DNA from 2 places in the Streptomyces sp. NPDC020898 genome. Region 1 is predicted to be linked to the other one. Evidence: predicted binding sites of a transcription regulator. Region 1 holds the regulator's gene; the other holds the start of a gene.
The links. The regulator HspR, encoded in region 1, represses chaperone genes until heat shock. The targets are predictions, from matches to a motif close to TTGAGNNNNNNNNNCTCAA.

Region 1 (4,387 bases):
GAGGGCGAGCCCTTCGACCCGACGATCCACGAAGCCCTGATGCACTCGTACGCGCCGGACGTCACGGAGACGACCTGCGTGGCGATCCTGCAGCCGGGCTACAAGTTCGGCGAGCGCAACCTGCGTCCCGCGCGGGTCGCGGTGGCCGAGCCCCAGCCCGGGGCGACGCAGGCCACTCCGGACTCGGGCGACGCGGCGGACGACAAGGAGAGCGGTGGCCCGGAAGAGGGCTGACGTGAGCACTGACGCGGGGCCCGCAGGAAAGGAGGGACGTCGGGGATGAGCACCAAGGACTTCATCGAGAAGGACTTCTACAAGGTCCTCGGCGTCCCCAAGGACGCCACCGAGGCCGAGATCAAGAAGGCGTACCGGAAACTCGCCCGCGAGTTCCACCCGGACGCCAACAAGGGCAACGCCAAGGCGGAGGAGCGCTTCAAGGAGATCTCCGAGGCGAACGACATCCTCGGCGACACCAAGAAGCGCAAGGAGTACGACGAGGCCCGCGCCCTCTTCGGCAACGGCGGCTTCCGCCCCGGGCCGGGCGCGGGCGGCGGCTCCTTCAACTTCGACCTGGGTGACCTCTTCGGCGGCGGCGCCCAGGGCGGAGCCCCCGGTGGTGGCTCCGGTCAGGGCGGCTTCGGCGGCGGCATCGGGGACGTCTTCGGGGGCCTGTTCAACCGGGGCGGCGGCGGCACCACCCGTACGCAGCCCCGGCGCGGCCAGGACATCGACACCGAGGTCACGCTGAGCTTCACGGAGGCGGTGGACGGCGCGACGGTCCCGTTGCGCATGACGTCCCAGTCACCGTGCAAGGCGTGCTCGGGCACCGGCGACAAGAACGGCACGCCGAGGGTGTGCCCGACCTGCGTCGGCACCGGCCAGGTGGCGCGCGGCTCGGGCGGCGGCTTCTCGCTCACCGACCCGTGCCCGGACTGCAAGGGCCGGGGCCTGATCGCGGAGCACGCCTGCCTGGTGTGCAGCGGCTCCGGGCGCGCCAAGTCGTCCCGGACGATGCAGGTGCGGATACCGGCCGGGGTGGCGGACAGCCAGCGCATCCGCCTCCGCGGCAAGGGAGCGCCGGGCGAGCGGGGCGGCCCGGCGGGCGACCTGTACGTCACGGTCCATGTCGACTCCCACCCGGTCTTCGGCCGCAAGGAAGACAACCTGACGGTGACGGTGCCGGTGACGTTCGTCGAGGCGGCACTCGGCGGCGAGGTCAGGGTCCCGACCCTGGGCGGCCCGCCGGTCACCCTCAAGCTGCCCCCGGGCACGCCCAACGGGCGCACGATGCGTGCGCGCGGCAAGGGCGCGGTCCGCAAGGACGGCACGCGGGGCGACCTGCTCGTCACCGTCGAGGTGAGTGTCCCGACGGAGCTGACGGGGAAGGCTCGTGACGCACTGGAGGCGTATCGCGAGGCGACCGTGGACGAGGATCCGCGGGCGGAGCTGTTCGAGGCAGCGAAGGGAGCTTGACCGAGATGGACGGCCGTAGACGCAATCCGTATGAACTGACGCAGGAGACCCCGGTCTACGTCATCTCGGTGGCGGCCCAGCTCTCGGGCCTGCACCCGCAGACCCTGCGCCAGTACGACCGCCTGGGCCTGGTCTCCCCCGACCGCACCGCCGGCCGGGGCCGCCGCTACTCGGCCCGCGACATCGAACTGCTCCGCGCGGTGCAGGCGTTGTCGCAGGACGAGGGCATCAACCTGGCCGGCATCAAGCGGATCATCGAGCTGGAGAACCAGGTGGCCGCCCTGCAGTCACGCGTGGCGGAGATGGAAGCCGCACTGGACGGCGCCGCGGCGGCGCTGCAGCAGCGGGAAGCCGCGGTGCATGCTTCTTATCGGCGGGATCTGGTGCCGTATCAGGAAGTGCAGCAGACGAGTGCGTTGGTGGTTTGGCGGCCGAAGAAGGCCAAGGACTAGCCAGGCGACGAACGAGCGTGCGTGTGAAGGGGCCCGGAGGTTCGGTTCGAACCTCCGGGCCCCTTCCGCGCGCTCAGGGTGCAAGGGCCACCCACGCGTCGCCGGGGGCGGTTTCGGTGCCGTCGGCGTGGAAAGCGGTCACCCAGTAGAAGTGGGTGGTGCCGACAGCGGCTGTGGTGTCGGTGTACGACGTGCCGGTGACCGGGTCGGCGGTCAGGGGCTCGTACGCGGTGGTGGCCGGGTTCCAGCGGTAGACCCGGTACCCGGTGACGGTCCTGTAGTAGGAGCTGTCCAGTCTCCACGAGAGATCGACCGAGGCCGCGTCGTCGGCGGCCTTGGCGCTCACACTGACCAGAAAGTCCGAGGGGGTCTCGACGGTGGGCCGCAGGTCGTGTTCGGTGACGGTGGCAGGCACCAGGTTCTCGGCTGACGAGTTGGTGGAGTTGTCCGAGGTGTCCACGGCGTCCACGAAGTACGTGTGGGTCTCGCCATCCTGGAGGTTCGACGAGTCGACGAGTCGGCTGGTGCCCGCCTCGACCCGGCCCACGTACGTGTACTGGTTGCTGTCGTTCACCGTGCTGAGCCGGTAGAGGTGATATTCGGCGAGGTCGGCCGCCGGGTTGTCGTCCCAGTCCAGGACCGTGCCGTACTCGGTGGCGGTGGCTGTGAACCCGGTGACGAGGGGCGGGGCGGTGGCGTCCGTGTAGAGCCTGCCGACGCCGTGCGAGGGCTTCGACTCGCGCCCGAGGGCATCAACGGTGGTCACCCAGTACGAGTAGGTCGTACCGGGCACCGGGGTCGTGTCGGTGCACAAGTAGGTGTGGCGGAGTCCGTAAGTGGTGTCGATCAACTTTGGGTCGCAGGACACGAGCTGCGTCCCGGTGGTGTCGTCATAGCGGTACACCCGGAACTCCGCCGGCGCCAATGGCGACATCCACCAAGTCAGATCGACGCCGCCGCCGTCCTCCGGGCGGTTGACGCCGTTGACGAGGTAAGGGACGGCGAGCGGCCGGGCGAACGACAACACCGACGAGTACCCGATATTGCCCGCTGCGTCGGTCGCCGAGACCTTGTAGTAGGAGGTCTCCCCGTACGGGGCGGTCTCATCGGTCGCCGAGTTGCCCGCGCTCTTGAGCACCGTGAACGGCCCGTCGGGCGCACTGGCCCTCAGCAGGTGGTGCTCCAGCGACTCCCTGTCGGACATCCACCAGAAACCAACTCCGTCCAGGGCGCTCTCGCTGAGGACCTTCAGACCGGTGACGGTCGGCGGGGTCCGGTCGACGGTGGTGACCAGTTGGTCGGCGCTGCCCGCTGACTCGTTGCCCGCTTTGTCCACGGCCCGCACCTCGTAGAGGAAGGCTGTGCCGGTCGGGGCCGCCGAGTGGGGGAACGAGGTTCCGGCGAGATTTGCCGTGCCGCTGATCTTGGCCCAGTCGGTCCGTCCTTTCACCTGACGGTAGACGCGGTAGCCGGAGAGATCCATCTCCAGGTTCTTCGACCAACTGATCCTCACCTTGTCGGCGGCCTTGTCGTACGTCGCGGAGGCTCCGGTGGGCGCGAGCGGTTTGACCTTGTCGACCGTCGCCGAAGTGCGGGGCGTATAGGCGAAGCTGACGTTGGCGGAGCCGGTCCAGTTGGCGTAGTCAATGCGGAGGGTGTGTTTGCCGGCCGGGATGGTGAGGTTGACGGTCGTCTTCTGGGTCGTGGTGACGTTCTTCCAGAGGTTGACCTTGGCCTTGCCGTCCAGGTAGACGCGGATGCCGTCCTGCGTGGCGGCGGTGAGGGCGAAGGGGCCGCCGGAGCCGAAGTCGCGGGTGACGGTCCAGCGGACGCCGAAGTTGTCCTTCGGGAGGCCGATGGCGGGGGTGCTCGCGCCCCAGTTCTCGGCGATGGCGGCGTCGCAGTCGGTCTTCTTCGGGGTGCCGGAGAAGGTGGTGTTGGCGAAGAACTGCCGCTTGTAGACAGGGGAGTTGCAGGTCACCGTGGCCGCCGAGGCGGCCGGGACGGCGACCGTGGTGAGCAGTCCGCCTGCCGTCGCGAGCACGAGGGCGCCGGAGGCGGCGGCGGTCATGGGTGTGGGCCGGTTCATTCGGCGGCCTCCGGGTCCGTTACGGGCTCTGTCACGGTGACGTACGAGAACTGCTCGCCGCTGTCGAAACGGGAGTTGCCGTAGCTGTCGACGGCGAGCACGGCCCAGCGGACGGTCTCGCCCTGGGGGTCGTAGATCTCGTGGTAGTAGCCGACCAGCGTCTCGTCGGGGTAGGGCTGGCGGAGCTCGTTCTCGCGGGTCCACTGCTCGTACTGCCAGACACCGTCGACCAGGACTCCGCGGTAGACCTGGTAGTACTCGACGTCGTCTTCCGGGCTGCGCTCCCAGATCAGCTCGATGTCGGCGCCGTTCATGGCGCCGCGCAGGCCGGTCACAGGCGCCGGGGCGAGCCCGGTGGCCGGTGCGGTGGCGG
Region 2 (4,387 bases), on a different contig from region 1:
GGCCACCGCGGACCCCCCGGCCTGCCCGTCGCCGTCGCCGTTCCCGTCCTCGTGCACTCAGCACCCCTGATCCGGTTTCGCCGTTCCTGAAATCTCCGCCGGGCACCGCCATCGCCGCAGCTCGGACAGTATTTCGCAGGCATGGCGCAACGGCGTCATCCAGGTCCACCTCCCGCCCGCGGGGTGGGCAGCGGAAGGCCCGGGCCCCTTTCGGGACCCGGGCCCTCACGGACCGGTCACGTCCGTCACGCCGCGACCGGAACCTCCGTCGCCGCACCGTTCGTCGCCGGGGTGAGCGCCAGTTCCAGGACCTGGCGGACGTCCGTGACCGCGTGGACGTCGAGCTTCTCCAGGACCTCGGCCGGGACGTCGTCCAGGTCGGCCTCGTTGCGCTTCGGGATGATCACCGTGGTGACACCGGCCCGGTGCGCGGCGAGCAGCTTCTGCTTGACGCCGCCGATGGGCAGCACCCGCCCGGTCAGCGAGACCTCGCCGGTCATGGCGACGTCCGTACGCACGAGCCGTCCGCTGAGCAGCGAGGCGAGGGCGGTCGTCATGGTGACGCCCGCACTCGGACCGTCCTTGGGCACGGCCCCCGCCGGGAAGTGGATGTGCACGCCCCGGTCCTTCAGGTCGCCCACGGGCAGCTCCAGTTCGGCGCCGTGCGAGCGCAGGAAGGAGAGCGCGATCTGCGCGGACTCCTTCATGACGTCGCCGAGTTGCCCGGTGAGGGTCAGTCCGGCGGCCCCGGTCTCCGGGTCGGCGAGCGACGCCTCGACGTAGAGGACGTCACCTCCGGCCCCGGTGACGGCGAGCCCGGTGGCGACACCGGGTACGGCCGTACGCCGCTCGGCCGGGTCCTGCGCGGCCTCGGGCACGTGATGGGGCCGCCCGATGAGGTCCCGCAGATCCGCCTCGGTGACGGTGAACGGCAGCTTCCGCTCCCCGAGTTCGTTCTGTGCGGCGACCTTGCGCAGCAGCCGCGCGATGGACCGCTCCAGGTTCCGGACCCCGGCCTCCCGCGTGTACTCCCCGGCGAGCTTGCGCAACGCGCTCTCGTCGAGGGCGACTTCGGCATCGTCCAGCCCGGCCCGCTCCAACTGCCGGGGCAGCAGGTGATCCCGCGCGATGACGACCTTCTCGTCCTCGGTGTACCCGTCCAGCCGGACGAGCTCCATCCGGTCGAGCAGCGCCTCCGGAATGGCGTCGAGCACGTTGGCGGTGGCGAGGAACACCACGTCGCTGAGGTCGAGTTCGACTTCGAGGTAGTGGTCGCGGAAGGTGTGGTTCTGCGCCGGGTCGAGGACTTCGAGCAGCGCGGCGGCGGGGTCACCGCGGAAGTCGGACCCGACCTTGTCGATCTCGTCGAGGAGAACGACGGGGTTCATGGACCCGGCTTCCTTGATGGCCCGCACGATCCGGCCGGGCAGCGCGCCGACATACGTACGCCGGTGGCCACGGATCTCGGCCTCGTCCCTGACCCCGCCGAGCGCGACCCGGACGAACTTCCGCCCCATGGCGTGCGCGACGGACTCCCCGAGGCTGGTCTTGCCGACCCCGGGCGGCCCGACGAGCGCGAGCACAGCACCGCCACGACGCCCGCCGACAACCCCCAGCCCGCGCTGGGCCCGCCGCTTGCGCACGGCGAGGTACTCGGTGATGCGCTCCTTCACGTCCTCCAGCCCGGCGTGCTCGGCGTCGAGCACTGCCTGGGCGCCCTGGATGTCGTACGAGTCCTCGGTCCGCTCGTTCCAGGGCAGTTCGAGCACGGTGTCGAGCCAGGTCCGGATCCACCCGCCCTCGGGCGACTGGTCGGAGGACCGCTCCAGCTTGTCGACCTCCTTGAGAGCGGCCTCGCGCACGTTCTCGGGCAGATCGGCGGCTTCGACACGGGCCCGGTAGTCGTCGGACTCCTCCCCGTCCTGCCCGCCGTCGAGTTCGCGCAGTTCCTTGCGTACGGCTTCCAGCTGGCGCTTCAGCAGGAACTCCCGCTGCTGCTTGTCGACGCCTTCCTGGACGTCCTTCGCGATGGTCTCGGCGACATCCTGCTCGGCGAGGTGGTCGCGCAGCTGCTGGGTGGCGAGCTTCAGCCGGGCCACCGGGTCGGCGGTCTCCAGCAGCTCCACCTTCTGGTCGGTGCTGAGGAAGGGCGAGTAACCGGAATTGTCGGCAAGGGCGGAGACATCGTCGATGGCCTGGACACGGTCGACGACCTGCCAGGCGGCGCGCTTGCGCAGCCAGGAGGTGGCAAGTGCCTTGTACTCCTTGACAAGTTCGGTGACGTGACCGGGCAGCGGGTCCGGGACGACCTCGTCGATCCGGGTCCCCTCGACCCACAGCGCGGCCCCCGGCCCGGTGGTCCCGGCGCCGATCCGCACGCGCCCCCGGGCCCGGATGAGAGCCCCCGGATCCCCGTCGGCCAGCCGGCCGACCTGCTCCACGGTGCCGACGACACCGGTACTCGGATATGCCCCGTCGATACGTGGCACCAGCAGAACCCTGGGCTTGCCGGTCTCGGTGCGGGCGGCGGCCTGAGCGGCCTCCACGGCAGCACGTACGTCGGCGTCGTTCAGGTCGAGCGGAACCACCATCCCGGGCAGCACGACCTCGTCGTCGAGCGGCAGCACGGGCAGTGTGAGCGGTGTGGACGTCGAAGCCATGATCTCCCCTTCGGCATTCAAGTTGAGCTATGCCGACTCAATGCTTGGGGGTGGTTGATTGTTCCCCGGGACGTGTTCGCCGTGAGCGATCACCTCTGTCACGACGACGAACGCCCGGCATACAGTCAGCAACGTAATACCCACTAGCCGCAAGCACTCATTACACAGGAGGTAGGTCATGGACGGACCCGTGCGGGCCTGGGTGGACGGCTGGGTCGTCTCGCGCGGGGCATCGCCGCCCCTGGTCGAGCCCTGGGGCTACACGATCGACGTGGGCACGGCGGAGCACGTCACCCGGCACGTCCTCGACGCGCTGAACGACGCCGTGGAGGAGCGGACCGTCCGGAAGGTCGCGGACGCGGTGACCGGCCCGGGCGTGTGGCTCAAGGTGTTCGCCGATCCGGCGACGGTCGGCAACTGGCTCGGCGAGGGCTGGTGGATCGACCCCGAGCCGGGCTACCTGATGACGCTCCCGTTGACGGCATCGGAGGCACCCTCACCCCCCGACGACTACCGCCTGCGCGTCTGGACCCGCGCCGGCGTCACCCGCGTGATGCTCGCGGCACCCGACGGCTCCTGGGCGGCCCGCGGCCAGATCGCCCCGACGGGCAGAACAGCGGTCGTCGACCAGGTGGAAACGTCCCCCGCACACCGCCGCCGAGGACTCGGCTCCTTCGTGATGCGCACGCTCACCCGAGAGGCCGCCGCCGAGGGCGCGGAGACCGGCGTACTGGCGGGCACTCCGGACGGCCGGGGGCTGTACGAGGCGCTGGGGTGGCGGGTGGAGGGGCTTCTGACGAGCGCGAAGTTCGTGGGGGCGGGCGTAGAGCGGTAATCAGTCCGGCTGTGTGTCCGGGCCGTCAAGTTCGGGCGCGTGCGGGCCTCCGAAGTCCGGGCTGCTGAAGTCCGGGCTGGAGTAGCTGGGGCGGTGGCCCGTTGAGGCGTTGTCGTCGGAGCTGCTGAAACCGGGCCGGTTGTAGCCGAGGTGAGGCATACGGCCGGTGGTGGGTTCCGGGGTCGGTTTGCGGCTGGCGGCCGACGAATCGGAGTGGGCGAGGGCCTCGCGGAGGAACGGCAGGATGCCGCGCTCCAGCAGGGCCTCGCGCCAGACTTCCCTGGCCTGAGCCACTTCCCCGGTCAGTTCGCCGTACGCCCCGGCCTCCTCCGCGTCCGGGCTGTTGCGCAGGGCGGTGAGCAGCAGGCCGACCGCGGCGACGAATATCGCTGCCGCGGTCACCGCACCGAACACCCATCCGGTGGTGAGCATGGTCTGGGCGAACGCCGGCTCAGGGTCGAGCATCCTGAGGATGTAGCCCACGAGCAGGAAGATCGCCGTGACTCCTCCGGCGAGAACCGGTGCCAGAACCGCGGCGACAGCCAAAGCGCCCGCCCCTGCCGTCCCGGTGTCCTCTCCCACAGTGGCGGCGAGAGCCGACGCGGCCCCGTCCCCCTCCTCCACGCCGTCTGATGACTCCGACCGCCGCGATTCGTCGCGTACGAAGACGTAGTGCCGGTACTCGGTCACCGCCGCAGCCGTGATGAGCCCGGTGGCGTTGAGCGCCATGGTCCGCAGTTGTTCGGGGTTCAGCCGCTGACCGACGGCGGCCAGTTCCGGGCGGTGCGGTGCGGAGCGCAGCGCCTCATCGAGAAGGCGCTCGTACTCGGAACGGTCCTCGCGCAGCAGGAACGAGGGTTTGGGGCCTCCGCGCGCATCGGCCAACTGTGCG

Region 2: the regulator HspR is predicted to act here: its motif matches at 2,683-2,701, upstream of lon (endopeptidase La).

Annotation. Positions count from the first base shown of each region.
Region 1 covers NZ_JBIRRV010000029.1:25,465-29,851, reverse strand. The annotation lists gene grpE (nucleotide exchange factor GrpE) at 1-234, shown strand, start outside; gene dnaJ (molecular chaperone DnaJ) at 280-1,473, shown strand; gene ACH4TV_RS45085 (heat shock protein transcriptional repressor HspR) at 1,479-1,925, shown strand; gene ACH4TV_RS45080 (PA14 domain-containing protein) at 1,999-4,014, opposite strand; gene ACH4TV_RS45075 (fibronectin type III domain-containing protein) at 4,011-4,387, opposite strand, start outside.
Region 2 covers NZ_JBIRRV010000002.1:223,274-227,660, forward strand. The annotation lists gene ACH4TV_RS08895 (MarR family winged helix-turn-helix transcriptional regulator) at 1-57, opposite strand, end outside; gene lon (endopeptidase La) at 246-2,660, opposite strand; gene ACH4TV_RS08905 (GNAT family N-acetyltransferase) at 2,839-3,495, shown strand; gene ACH4TV_RS08910 (hypothetical protein) at 3,496-4,380, opposite strand.